2 regions of the Micromonospora sp. NPDC004336 genome follow, and region 1 is predicted to be linked to the other one. Evidence: riboswitches for the same ligand, from Rfam matches in the RefSeq annotation. Region 1 holds a riboswitch; the other holds the start of a gene.
The links. Region 1 has a riboswitch for cobalamin ahead of bluB (5,6-dimethylbenzimidazole synthase). Riboswitches for the same ligand answer to the same signal wherever they lie in the genome.
Positions count from the first base shown of each region.

Region 1 (6,855 bases):
CCTTCTCGGTGCTGGTGGAACTCTGCGCACAGGCGCTGCGCCGTCCGGCGCCCCGGCTGCCCGGGATGAGCCGCCAGCAGCGCGCCGCCGCCGCGCTGGTCGGTTCGGTCGCGCTGATCGTCGCGGCCAGCCCGGCGGCGAGCGCGGCCACGGCGGTCGCCGGCCCGTACGCCCTGCCGGCGCCGACCACGGCGGCCGTCGCGACCGTCGCGGCTCCGGCGACAGCGGCGGGCCCGGCGGAAACGGCGACCACGGCGGCCGTCGCGGCTCCGAGGGCAGCGGCGGCGGGCCCGGCGGAAACGGCGGCTCCAAGGGCAGCGGCGACGGCTGCGACACCGGCGGCAGCGGCGGCAGCGGCGACGGGTCCGGGGGCAGCGGCGACGGCTGCGGCTCCGGCGAGTCCGGCGGCAGCGGCGAGTCCGGCGGCAGCGGCGGCGGGCCCGGGCGACCGCCCGGTGGCGGGTCCGGCCGACGGCCCGGCGGTGTACCGGGTGGCCCGGGGCGACCATCTGGGCACGGTCGCCGAGCGCTACCTGGACGACTTCGGCGACTACCGTGAGCTGGCCGCGCTGAACCGGATCGCCGACCCGGACCGGATCCACCCGGGCCAGTTGCTGAAGCTCCCCCAGGAGGCCGAGGACCGGGGTGCCCGCCGGCACGCCAACGGCCGCCTCGTCGCCCGCCCGGCGCCGGCTCCCCGGCCAGCGCCCGAACAGGGTGCCCCGGAGCGGACGACGCCGGCCCCACCGGCGGAAGCGCCGGCCCCGGCGGCGGAGGCCCCGGCGCCCGGCGACGACGGTCCTACGGTGACGGTCGGGGCGGCCCGGCCCGGCGAGCCCGACCGGGTGAACCGGCCGCTCGCGGTCACCGCCGTCCTGGCGGTGGCGAGCATCGTCGGCGCGCAGATCGGCGCGGTCCTGGGCCTGCGCCGCCGCCCGGCCCACGTGCCGGCGGGCGCGGCCCGCACCGGAGCCGCCCGCCGCTCGGGCACCGGCAGGACAGGGCGCGCGGGCACCGGCGAGGCGAGGCGCTCAGGCACCGGCACAGCGCGCCGCTCAGGTACCGGCGAAACGGGCCGCTCAGGTACCGGCGGCGTGGGGCACGGCGGGGGCGGGCACGCGACCGGCCGCCCGTCCGGTGGGACGGGCGTCGGCGCCCAGGCGCGGGCGCATGCCGAGGCCGTCGGCGACATCCCCGTCGGCCGTCATCGCCGCCCCTGACGCGTCCGCCACGTCCACCCGGTCCGGCCAAAACGTGGCCCCTGACGCGTCCGCCACGTCCACCCGGTCCGGCCAGGACGTGGCCCCTGACGCGTCCGCCACACCCACCCGGTCCGGCCAGGACGTCGCGGACGCCGTGACCACCCGGAGCATCCGGTACGCCGGGACACCGGCACGGACCGACCCGCCGAATCCGGTCCGGTCAGGACGTCGCCGGCCTCCTCCGCGACCGGCGGTCAGGGAAGGCGGGCCTCCAGCATGCCGTCCACGACGCGGGTCGGCAGGATCTGCTGGTCGTTGCCGGACGGCCCGTGCACGACCTCGCCGCCGTTGAGGCGGAACGTGCTGCCGTGCCAGGGGCAGACCACGCACTCGTGCCCGTCGACCTCACGCACCTCGCCCTGCCCGAGCGGGCCGCTCTGGTGCGGGCACCGCTCCAGCATCACGGTGACCTCGTCGCCGTGCCGGTAGAGGATCACCGAGACGTCGTCGATCTCCCGGGTGATCAGCTTCCGCTGCGGCAGGGCGGCCATGTCGGCGAGCGCGTGCCAGCCGTCGCTCATCCGGTGCAGCTCGGAGATGCTCTGGTTGACCTGCGCGCCCTGCTTGTACGCCAGGTGCCCGCCGATGTAGGCCCCCATGCTCGCGGCGCTGAGCCCGAGGAAGCCCAGCGTACGGCCGAGGTTGTGCCGGCCGGACATCCGCGCGGCGACGGAGCCGGCGTAGAACGCCAGGCCGACGCTGTTGGAGGCGGCGTGCACCAGGCCGATCCGGCGCTGGTCGCGGGCGAGGGCAGCCCAGTCGTTGAGCCCGGCGACCGCCGCCGGCAGGGCGCTGACGGTACCCAGCGCGCACAGCGTGGTGGCCGCCCGACGCTGCCCCGGCATCAGGTCCAGCACGGCGGTGCTGATCCACGCGCCGACCGGCACCTGCACCATCGCCGGATGCAGCGGGTGCCCCAGCCACACGCCGTGCAGCAGGTCCCTGACCCGCTGCGGACGGAGGGTCGCCTGGACGGCGCGCTGCAGCCGGTCGCCGATCCGGTCCAGCCCGGAGGCCTGCTCGATCTTCGTCATCAGTGCTCGCACCCGTACCGACTTCCCGGCAGGAGCGGCCGCAAACCGGTCGCCGGTGACGGATCCGCAGCCGTACGTGACGAGGCACCTCCCGGCCCGCAACCGGACGCGCGGCACGTGGCGACGTGGTGAACGCCCGCCCTCACGACCGGCGCCGGCCCGCCGACGCCCCCCCCCCCCGCAACGAAGATCCGGACAGCTTCCCGGAAAGAGTGGCCTCGGCACCGCTCGGATACCACTCTTTCCGGGAAACTGCGCGACCGCCCGAACGCCCGAACACCCGACCGCCCGACCGCCCGCTCGACGCCGGACGGGGCACGCGACGGGCGGGGGCGTCAGGGGGTCGGTGGGGTCCAGCGGTCGTGGTGGATCGCCTCGGCCAGGGGGCGTTTCTGGCGCCAGCCGTGCCGGGCCAGGTCGGGTACGCGCTCGAAGTGGGTGACCGGGCCGACGCAGAGCCACGCCACCGGCCGGACGCCGTCGGGGATCCCGAGCAGGTCGGCGAGCCACGGCTCCCGGTAGAAGGACACCCAGCCGACGCCGAGCCCTTCGGCGGTCGCGGCCAGCCAGAGGTTCTGGATGGCGAGGCAGGCGGAGTAGAGCCCGGTGTCGGCGATGGCGTGCCGACCGAGCACGGCGGGGCCGCCCCGGGCCGGGTCGTAGGTGACGACCACCGACAGGGTCGACTCCAGCACGCCGTCGATCTTGATGCGGGCGAACCGTTCGGCGGCCTCCCCGTCCAGCGTGGCGGCGAACGTGGCCCGTTCGGTGTGCACGTGCTCGTGGAACCGGCGCCGCAGTTCCGGATCGCGGACGACGACGAAGTCCCAGGGCTGGGAGTAGCCGACGCTCGGCGCGGCGTGTGCCGCCGCGAGCACCCGGTGCAGCGTCTCCTCCGGCACGGGCGCCCCGGTGAACTGGGCGCGTACGTCCCGGCGGAGGTGGATGACGTCGTACAGATCCAAGGCAGGCTCCCGCTGCGCTCGGCCCACGCCCCGGGCGTGGGCACCTGACGCGAGGCCGGTCTTCGGACTCCCGGATCGTCGCCTGGCCGCCCGCCTTCCCAGCCCGTCGGCCAGTGGCTGCGCTTTCGCGCGTGGACGGTGGCTCCCCGGTCACCGCGGCGGGCCCGTGCCGGATTCGCACCGGCTTCCCGATTCTCCCCGCTCGCGCGGGGCACCTCACATGATCGTGCCGTCCGGCATGGTAGCGGGACCCGCCACGCGTCGCCGCCGGCCGGGGACCACCCGGCCAGCCCGACGACGGCCAGAGACCGCCAGGCCAGCGCCACCGACAGGCGGCGACCACCCGGCCGGCGCCACCGACAGGCGGCGACCACCCGGCCAGCGCCACCGACGACAGGCAGCGACCACCCGGCCGGCGCCACCGACAGGCAGGGACCACCCGGCCAGCGCCACCGACAGGCAGGGGCCGCCGGGTCGGCGTGGGAATCCGGTCGCGGCGCGCGTCGTGGAAGAGCACCGTGGTCCGGGTGTACGCGCTCGCCTCCCGTCCCCTGCCGGCCGGCCACCCGGCTGCCCGGCCGACCGTCGCCCTCGGCCGGCCCCGGGCCGTGCCGCCGCCCCTGCTGATGCTGCTGGGTATGCTCTCGACCCAGGTCGGGGCGGCCATCGCCAAACAACTCTTCGGCAGCACCAGCGCCGGCGGCACGACCACGCTGCGGCTCGGCTTCGCCGCGCTGATCCTGCTGCTCGTGGCCCGGCCCGGGCTGCGGCTGGGTTGGCGCGCCGCCGGCCTGGTCGGGGCGTTCGGGCTCAGTCTCGCGCTGATGAACCTCGCCTTCTACGCGGCCCTGCACCGGGTGCCGCTCGGCGTCGCCGTCACCATCGGGTTCGCGGGGCCGCTGCTGGTCTCGCTCGCCGGCAGCCGCCGCGCCGCCGACGTGGCGTGGGCGGCCCTGGCGGGCGGCGGGGTGCTGCTGATCAGCGGGCTGGGCGGCGCCGGGCTGGACCGGGTGGGGCTGCTGCTCTGCGCCGCCGTCGCGGTCGGCTGGGCCGGGTACGTGCTGCTCGGCAAGGCGGTCAGCGCCCGGGTGCCGGGCAGCCGGGGCCTCGCGCTGGGGATGGCCGTCGCCGCGCTGGCCGTCCTGCCGTTCGGGGTGGCGGACAGCGGCACGGCGCTGCTCGACCCGTGGACCCTCGCGCTGGGCGTCGCGGTGGCGCTGCTGTCGTCGGTGCTGCCGTACTCGGCGGAGCTGGCCGCCCTGCGCCGCATGCCGGCCCGGGTCTTCGCGGTCCTGCTCAGCCTGGAGCCGGCGATCGGCGCGCTGGTCGGGCTGCTCCTGCTGGGCGAGCTGCTGGCCTGGCCGCAGGTGGTCGGGGTGGCCTGCGTGGTCGGCGCGGCGCTGGGCGCGACCCTGGTCGGCGGCCGCCTCACCCCCGGGGAACGCGACGCACGCCGGACCGCGCGGCCGGTGAGCTGACGGCCCTGGCGCCGCCGGCACCGCCGGGGGCATGCTGTCCCGATGGGCGTACGGGTCGAACGCGACGGGCCGGTGACCACGGTGATCCTGGACCGGCCGGCGGCGCGCAACGCTGTCGACGGGCCGACGGCCCGGGCGCTGGCCGACGCGTTCCGCGCCTTCGAGGCGGACGGCGACGCGGCGGTGGCCGTGCTCTGGGGCGCGGGCGGCACGTTCTGCGCCGGGGCCGACCTGAAGGCCATCGGCACGCCGAGCGGCAACCGGGTGGAGCCGGCGGGCGACGGCCCGATGGGGCCGACCCGGATGGCGCTCGGCAAGCCGGTGATCGCCGCCATCTCGGGGCACGCGGTGGCGGGCGGGTTGGAGCTGGCGCTCTGGTGCGACCTGCGGGTCGCCGAGTCCGACGCGGTGCTCGGGGTGTTCTGCCGGCGCTGGGGGGTGCCGCTGATCGACGGGGGAACGGTCCGGCTGCCCCGGCTCATCGGCGAGAGCCGGGCGATGGACCTGATCCTGACCGGCCGGCCGGTGCCGGCCGAGGAGGCGTACGCCATGGGGCTGGTGAACCGGCTGGTCGCGCCGGGCGAGGCGCGGGCGGCGGCCGAGCGGTTGGCGGCCGAGATCGCCGGGCATCCGCAGACGTGTCTGCGCAACGACCGGGCGGCGCTGCTCGCCGGTGCCGGCCTACCGGAAGCGGCGGCGCTGGAGGTGGAGCTGGCGTACGGGATGGAGTCGCTGACCGCCGACGCGGCGGCCGGTGCGGCCCGCTTCGCCGCCGGCGAGAGGTGAGGAAGGGCCCCTTCCCAACGCTATGCGTGGGGAAGGGGCCCTTCCTCACCTCGGAATGCGTCAGTTGCGGTTGATGGTGAACGTCGAGGTGGTGTTCTGGATGTCCACCGCGTTGTTGCTCAGCCGCAGGTTGTTGAAGGTGACGGACCCGACGGCCGGCCCCTGCCCCGCCTCCGGCATCGGGTTGGCCCAGATGCCGAAGCCGGACTTCGCGTCGTACGCGTCACCGCTCTTGCGGGCGCCGCTGATGGAGACGTTGGTGAAGACCGTGTCGGTGATCGGGAACTGCGGCTGCCCGCCGACGTAGTTGGTCTGGAACATGATGCCGCTGTAGGTCGGGTCGACGATGTCGACGTCGCTGACCCGGATGCCCTGGAACACCTTCGAGGCGGAGAAGATCCAGATCGCCGGGAAGGTCTGCGCGCCCCAGAAGTGCCCGCCGGCCCGGACGATCGAGATGTTCTCGAACCGGGTGGGCGGGCTCGCGCCGAAGCCGTTCATCGGGTAGCCGAAGTCGAGCGAGCTGATGGTGATGCCGGAGTAGACGAGCGTGTCCGCGATGTAGATGTTGCGGAACGTGTTGCCGTAGCCGCCGTAGACGGCCACGCCTGCGGCCCGCCAGGTCAGCGTCGAGGTCAGGTTCTCGTAGATGTTGTCCTTCATGTCGGCGCCGCCCGCGTCGATCGCCGAGAACAGCGCGAAGCTGTCGTCGCCGGTGGCCCGGGCGTCGTTGTTGCTGACCAGGTTGTTGGTGCTCCCGTTGGTCATGTTGATGCCGTCGGCGAACATGTTCCGGATCCGGGAGTTCTTGATCGTCATGTGGTCGGTGTTCGCGCCCCAGTAGAGGCACACCATGTGCTCGTTCCAGATGTTGTCGATCACCATGTTCGACACGTTGGAGAAGTCGAACACCTTGCCCGGCCCGTCGATGCGCGAGGTGTAGTTGCCGAAGTAGGCGAAGTTCGCGAAGGACGATCCGGCCGCCGAGTTCTCGGCCCGGAAGCCGATGTCGGTGTTGTCCTGGCCGGACGGGGCGTTGAACCGGGTGTACCAGGGTCCGGCGCCGGTCACCTTGACCGCCTTGCCGTACACCTGGAACTTCGACGCGGTGGAGTAGTTGCCGGCCGGCAGGTACACCCCGACGAGGTTGCCGGTGGTGTCCATCCGCACCCGGTCCAGGGCGTTCTGCACGTCGGAGTGGGTGAAGCCGGTCGGCGTGGCGTAGCGCGCCGGGTCCGGGTTCGCGATCGGCGCCACCTGCTCGGTGTTGATGAAGTCGATGGCGTACGTGGTGGTGTTGGCCGGGTCCTTCTGGAGGCGGATCTTGCTA
Region 1 is NZ_JBSGDY010000008.1:65,144-71,998, reverse strand. It holds gene ACWENR_RS03715 (LysM peptidoglycan-binding domain-containing protein) at 1-1,220, shown strand, start outside; gene ACWENR_RS03710 (Rieske 2Fe-2S domain-containing protein) at 1,457-2,296, opposite strand; gene bluB (5,6-dimethylbenzimidazole synthase) at 2,632-3,261, opposite strand; cobalamin riboswitch at 3,298-3,495, opposite strand; gene ACWENR_RS03700 (EamA family transporter) at 3,780-4,739, shown strand; gene ACWENR_RS03695 (crotonase/enoyl-CoA hydratase family protein) at 4,782-5,525, shown strand; gene ACWENR_RS03690 (discoidin domain-containing protein) at 5,586-6,855, opposite strand, start outside.

Region 2 (6,855 bases), on a different contig from region 1:
GCTGTGCGGGCCTCCGCTGGTCGTGCGTCGCCGCCGGCCGGTGCCGGTGCTCGTCGTCGTGGCGCTGGCCGGGTCGGTGGCGGCCGCAGTCGGGACCGCCGGTGAGGCCGTGGTGTTCGCGATCGCGTACGCGCTCTGGCCGGTCGCCCTGTCCGCCCCCGCCCGGCGGGCCGTGCCGGCGCTCGTCGGGGCACTCGCGGCCGTCACCGCCGGGGCGGTCGTGGGCGCCACGGTCCCCGGGCTGCCGGTCGTCCCCACCCCCTCGGGGCAGGAGTCGTTCACCGCCACTCCCGCGCCGGTCCTGCTCTACGCCGCGACCGTCCTCGCCGGCTCGTGGACGCTGGCCCGCGCGGTACGCGCCCGGCGACGGCACGCCGCCCAGGTCGCCGAGCTGCGTGCCGACCGGGCGGTGGCCGAGGAGCGGCTGCGCATCGCCCGCGACATCCACGACGTGGTCGGACACAGCCTCAGCCTGATCGCGATGAAGGCGGCGGTCGCCAACCATCTCGCGGAGAGCCATCCGGGGCAGGGGCGGGCCGCGCTGGCGGCGATCGAGCGGGTCAGCCGGGCGGCCCTCGACGACGTCCGGGTCGTGCTCGGCGCCCTGCGCGACCCGGCCGACACCGCACCGAGCTTCACCGAGCTCGACCGGCTCGTCGAGGACGTCCGCGCCGCCGGGGTCGTCGTGGCCGTCGACCGGGCGGCCGACCTGTCGCGGGTGCCGGCGGCAGTGCGGGCCTCGGCGTACCGCATCGCGCAGGAGGCGCTCACCAACGTGCTGCGCCACGCCGGCCCGGCCCGCTGCCGGCTGACCGTCGCCACCGGGGCCGGGGAGCTGGTGGTCGCCGTCGTCGACGACGCGCCGGCGGGGCGCGCGGCGGGGCCGCCCGGGCACGGCCTGCGGGGGATGCGGGAGCGGGCGGCGATGCACGGCGGCACCCTGACCGCCGGCGCCGAGCCGGGTGGCGGCTTCGCCGTCCGTGCCCGGCTGCCGTTCACCCCGACGGTGCCCGATGAGTGAGCCGGTACGCGTGCTGCTGGCCGACGACGAGGCGCTGTTGCGCGGTACCCTCCGCCTGCTGGTCGACGCCACGCCCGGCATGACCGTGGTGGCCGAGGCGGGCACCGGGCGCGAGGCGCTCGCGCTCGCCGGGACGCACTCGCCCGACGTGGTGCTGATGGACATCCGGATGCCGGAGCTGGACGGCCTCGCCGCCACCGCCGCGGTCACCGCGCTGCCGGACGCGCCCCGGGTGCTCGTCCTCACCACGTTCGACCTCGACGAGTACGTGTACCGGGCGCTGCGCGCGGGGGCGAGCGGCTTCCTGCTCAAGGACACCCCACCGGTACGGCTGCTCGACGCGATCAGGGTGGTCGCGGCGGGCGAGGCGCTGCTGGCGCCGAGCGTCACCCGCCGCCTCATCGCCGAGTTCGCCCGGATGCCGGCGGCACGGCGGGCGCCGAACCGGCTCGACGGGGTGACCCCGAGGGAGCGGGACGTGTTGACGTTGATCACCCGTGGGCTGTCCAACGCCGAGATCGAGCGGCACCTGCACCTCAGCCGGGGCACGGTCAAGACGCACATCGGCCGGTTGATGACGAAGCTGGCCGCCCGCGATCGGGCGCAGCTGGTGATCGCCGGCTACGAATCGGGCCTCGCCGACCGGTGAGCGGCGACATCGGCCGCCGTCAACGTCGGCGACGTCCCGGCGGCAACGTGGAGCCGCCGCCCGAGCGCCGCGCCGCGCCTGGTGGGAAGGGCGGACCGGTCCCGACGAGCCGACCGCGTCGGGCGGCGGACGGCCTGCTCGCGGGCGCGGCCGGGACGCCTTTCCCGGGAGCGCGGAGCCGGCCTGGCGCGAATCGCCGAGCCATCGACCGGCGACATTGCGGAATCGCGCACCACCCCGAACGCTCGATCGTCGGCGTTCGATCGATCGTCGCTCCCTCGTGGCCGGATGGGGTGGCGTTGACCGGCGGCCCGGGGGTGTGGCAGCATTCGCGGCCTGACGGCAGTGAAGGAAGCCGGTGCGATTCCGGCGCGGTCCCGCCACTGTCACCGGGGAGTGATCCCCCCTCGTGAGTCACGGCCGTGCGTGCGCGGTTGGAAGACCGGGGGTGAGCGTCGATCCGGGAGCCAGGATACTTCGGCCGTCGGGAGTGACCCCAGGGCGTGGACACCCGAGGAGGACCCGATGACGCACCGCGTCTCCGCCATCGACGATCATCGTCGCATCGTGCCCGGCCGTGCCAGCGCGCCGACGGGCAGCCGCATCCCCGCGACCTCGCCCGGCCGCCGCGCCGCGCGCCGTCGTGTGCCCGCCCTCGGCCGTGCCGCCAGCGGCGCCGTGCCCACTCTCGGCCGCGTCCTGCCCGCCGTCGGCCGCGTCGTGTCCGCCGATCGCTCCGCCGCGCGCCGCGCCCGCGTCGCCCGTCCCTGACGCCCGCACCGGGCCGCGCCACCCCGCCGGCCCGCCGCTGAGCCGTCACCCGGCCCGCCGGCACCGCTGAACCGCGCCCACCCCTCGCCTTCGCCCCGGTCGCCCCCGCGCCGACCCGGGCGTCACTCTCCGGAGCCATTCGTGCGCATCCTGCTGCTCTCCACCGCCGACACCGACCTGCTCGCCGCCCGCGCCAGCGGCGCCGACTACCGGCTCGCCAACCCCGCCCGGGTCGCCGCCGACGCCGTACCCGCGCTGCTCGACGGCGTCGACCTCGCCGTCGTACGCCTGCTCGGCGGCCGGCAGGCGTGGCCGGACGGGCTGGCCGCGGTGCTCGCCTCCGGCGTGCCGACGGTCGTGCTCGGCGGCGAGGCCGTGCCGGACGCGGAGCTGATGGCGGCGTCCACGGTGGCCTCCGGGGTGGCCACCGGGGCCCTGGCCTACCTGGTCGAGGGCGGGCCGGAGAACCTCGCCCAGCTAGCCCGCTTCCTTTCCGACACGGTGCTGCTCACCGGCGAGGGGTTCGCCGCGCCCGCGCCCACCCCCACCTACGGCGTGCACGGCGACCGCCCGGCGCGCCCGGGCCGACCGACCGTCGGGATCGTCTTCTACCGGGCGCACGCCCTCGCCGGCAACACCGGCTTCGTCGACGCCCTCGCCGACGCCGTCGACGCGGCCGGCGGCAACCCCCTGCCGATCTACTGCGGCTCGCTGCGCGGCCTCACCGCCGGCGCCGGACCGCTCGGGCTCTTCGGCCGCTGCGACGCCCTGCTGGTCACCGTGCTCGCCGCCGGCGGCGCGGTCGCCGCCGACGCCTCCGGCGGCGGCGACGAGGACGCCTGGGACGTGGGCGCGCTCGCCGCCCTCGACGTGCCGGTGATCCAGGCGCTCTGCCTCACCAGCACCCGCGAGCAGTGGGCCGCCAGCGACGCCGGGCTGTCCCCGCTGGACGCGGCCATGCAGGTGGCGATCCCCGAGTTCGACGGCCGGATCGTCACCGTGCCGTTCTCGTTCAAGAAGATCGACGCCGACGGGCTCTCCAGCTACGTCGCCGACCCGGAGCGGGCCGCCCGGGTCGCCGGCACCGCCGTGCGGCACGCCCGGCTGCGGCACGTGCCCAACGCCGAGAAGCGGCTCGCGGTCGTGCTCAGCTCCTACCCGACGAAGCACTCCCGGGTCGGCAACGCAGTCGGCCTGGACACCCCGGCCTCGGCGGTGCGGCTGCTCGCCGCCCTGGCCGAGGCCGGCTACGACCTCGGCGACGCCCCGACGCCCGACGACGGGGACGGGCTCATCCACGCCCTCATCGCCGCCGGGGGACACGACGTCGAGTGGCTCACCCCGGAACAGCTCGCCGCCGCCGAGGCACGGGTGCCGGGGGAGACGTACCGGCGCTGGTTCGCGCAGGCGCCGGCGGAGCTGCGGGAGCGGATGCTCGCCCACTGGGGGGAGCCGCCCGGCGGGCTCTACACCGACGGCGGCGACATCGTGCTCGCCGGGCTGCGCTTCGGCAACGTGGTGCTGCTGATCCAGCCGCCGCGCGGCTTCGGCGAGAACCCCATCGCCATCTACCACGACCCGGACCTGCCGCCGAGCCACCACTACCTGGCCGCGTACCGCTGGCTCGCCGCGCCCGCCGCCGACGGTGGCTTCGGCGCCGACGCCGTGGTGCACCTGGGCAAGCACGGCACCCTGGAGTGGCTGCCCGGCAAGGGCCTCGGGCTGGCCGCCGACTGCGCCCCCGACGCCGTCCTCGGCGACCTGCCGCTGGTCTACCCGTTCATCGTCAACGATCCCGGCGAGGGCACCCAGGCCAAGCGCCGCGCGCACGCCGTCGTCGTCGACCACCTGGTGCCGCCGATGGCCCGCGCCGAGACGTACGGCGACCTGGCGAAGCTGGAACAGCTCCTCGACGAGTACGCCACCGTGCAGGCGCTCGACCCGGCGAAGGTGCCCACCGTGCGCGCCCAGATCTGGGACCTCGTCCGCGCCGCCGAGCTGCACCACGACCTGCACACCGAGGACATGCCCGCCGCCGACGACTTCGACGACTTCGTGCTGCACCTCGACGGCTACCTGTGCGAGGTCAAGGACGTGCAGATCCGCGACGGCCTGCACGTCCTCGCCGCCGCGCCCACCGGCGAGCCCCGCGTCAACCTCGTGCTCGCCGTGCTGCGCGCCCCGCAGGTCTGGGGTGGCGCCCGCGCCCTGCCCGGTCTGCGCCAGGCACTCGCCGCCGCGTACGGGCTGGACGAGCAGGCGCTGCTCGCCGAGCCGGGGCGGCGGCTGGCGCTGCCCGAGGCGCTGACCGACACCGTCGACGGTCCCGCCGGCACCGCCGCCGACGCCGTCGACCTGATCGAGGGCCTCGCCCGCCGGCTGGTCGTCGGCATGGAGACCCTCGGCTGGGACGCCGACAAGGTCGACGCCGTGGTCGAGGAGGTCACCGGCCGGGCCGTACCCGACGCCGCCGCCGTGCTCCGCTTCGCCGCCACCGAGCTGGTGCCCCGGCTGGACCGCACGACCGACGAGATCGACCGGGTGGTGGGCGCGCTCGACGGGCGCTTCGTGCCGCCCGGCCCGTCCGGCTCGCCCACCCGGGGCCTGGTCAACGTGCTCCCCACCGGCCGGAACTTCTACTCCGTCGACCCGAAGGCCATCCCCAGCCGCAACGCCTGGGACGTCGGCGTCGCGCTGGCCGACTCGCTGCTCGCCCGGCACCTGGCCGACACCGGCGAGTACCCGCGCTCCGTCGGGCTCACCGTCTGGGGCACCAGCGCCATGCGTACCCAGGGCGACGACGTCGCCGAGGTGCTCGCGCTGCTCGGCTGCCGTCCCACCTGGGACGACCGGTCCCGCCGGGTCACCGGCGTCGAGGTGGTGCCGACGGCCGAGCTGGGCCGCCCCCGCGTCGACGTGACCGTGCGCATCTCCGGCTTCTTCCGCGACGCCTTCCCGCACGTGGTCGCGCTCATCGACGACGCGGTGCGGCTGGTCGCCGCCCTGGACGAGCCCGCCGAGCAGAACTTCGTCCGCGCCCACGTCGCCGCCGACCTCGCCGAGCACGGCGACGAGCGGCGCGCCACCGCCCGCGTCTTCGGCTCCAAGCCGGGCGCGTACGGGGCCGGGCTGCTGCCGCTGATCGACGCCCGCAACTGGCGCAGCGACGCCGACCTCGCCGAGGTGTACGCCGTCTGGGGCGGCTACGCCTACGGCCGGGGGCTGGACGGGCGGGAGGCGCGCGCCGACATGGAACGCTCCTTCGCCCGGATCGCCGTGGCCGTCAAGAACCAGGACACCCGCGAGCACGACATCGTCGACTCCGACGACTACTTCCAGTACCACGGCGGGATGGTGGCGATGGTCCGCCACCTCACCGGCGCCGCCCCGGCCGCGTACGTGGGGGACTCGGCGATGCCGCACGACGTGCGCACCCGCACCCTGGGCGAGGAGACCCGCCGGGTGTTCCGGGCCCGGGTGGTCAACCCGAAGTGGATCGCCGCGATGCGCCGGCACGGCTACAAGGGCGCCTTCGAGCTGGCCGCCACCGTCGACTACCTGTTCGGCTACGACGCCACCGCCGGGGTCGTCGACGACTGGATGTACGAGCACCTCGCCGCCGCGTACGTCTTCGACGAGACCACCCGGGAGTTCCTGGAGCGGTCCAACCCGTGGGCGCTGCGCGGCATCACCGAGCGGCTGCTGGAGGCGGCCGACCGGGGCCTGTGGGCCGAGCCCGAGCCGGCCACCCTCGACCGGCTCCGCGAGACGTACCTGGCCAGCGAGGGTGACCTGGAGGACCGCTCATGACCACCTACCCGTTCAGCGCCGTGCTGGGCATGGACGACATGCGCCTGGCGCTGCTGCTCAACGCGGTCTCCCCGGCGATCGGCGGGGTGCTCGTACGCGGCGAGAAGGGCACCGCCAAGTCCACGGCCGTACGGGCCCTCGCGGCGCTGCTGCCGCCCGTCGACCGGGTGGCCGGCTGCCGCTTCGCCTGCGACCCGGCCGCCCCCGACCCGTCCTGCCCGGACGGCCCGCATCCGGCCGGGGCGGCCGCCGAGCGGCACCCCGCCCGGCTGGTGGAGCTGCCCGTCGGCGCGGCCGAGGACCGGGTGGTCGGCTCGCTCGACCTGGAGAAGGCCCTCGGCGAGGGCGTACGCGCCTTCGAACCGGGACTGCTCGCCGCCGCCCACCGCGGCGTGCTCTACGTCGACGAGGTCAACCTGCTCCACGACCACCTCGTCGACCTGCTCCTCGACGCCGCCGCGATGGGCCGCTGCCACGTCGAGCGCGAGGGCGTCTCGGTCAGCCACGCCTCGCGGTTCCTGCTGGTCGGCACCATGAACCCGGAGGAGGGGGAGCTGCGCCCCCAACTGCTCGACCGGTTCGGGCTCACCGTCGAGGTCGGCGC
Region 2 is NZ_JBSGDY010000179.1:1,720-8,574, forward strand. It holds gene ACWENR_RS26240 (sensor histidine kinase) at 1-1,021, shown strand, start outside; gene ACWENR_RS26245 (response regulator) at 1,014-1,670, shown strand; cobalamin riboswitch at 2,019-2,148, shown strand; gene ACWENR_RS26250 (hypothetical protein) at 2,196-2,441, shown strand; gene cobN (cobaltochelatase subunit CobN) at 2,583-6,251, shown strand; partial or broken gene ACWENR_RS26260 (VWA domain-containing protein) at 6,248-6,855, shown strand, end outside.
Region 2: linked by a shared signal. The riboswitch ahead of ACWENR_RS26250 (hypothetical protein) and the one ahead of bluB (5,6-dimethylbenzimidazole synthase) in region 1 are both predicted to bind cobalamin.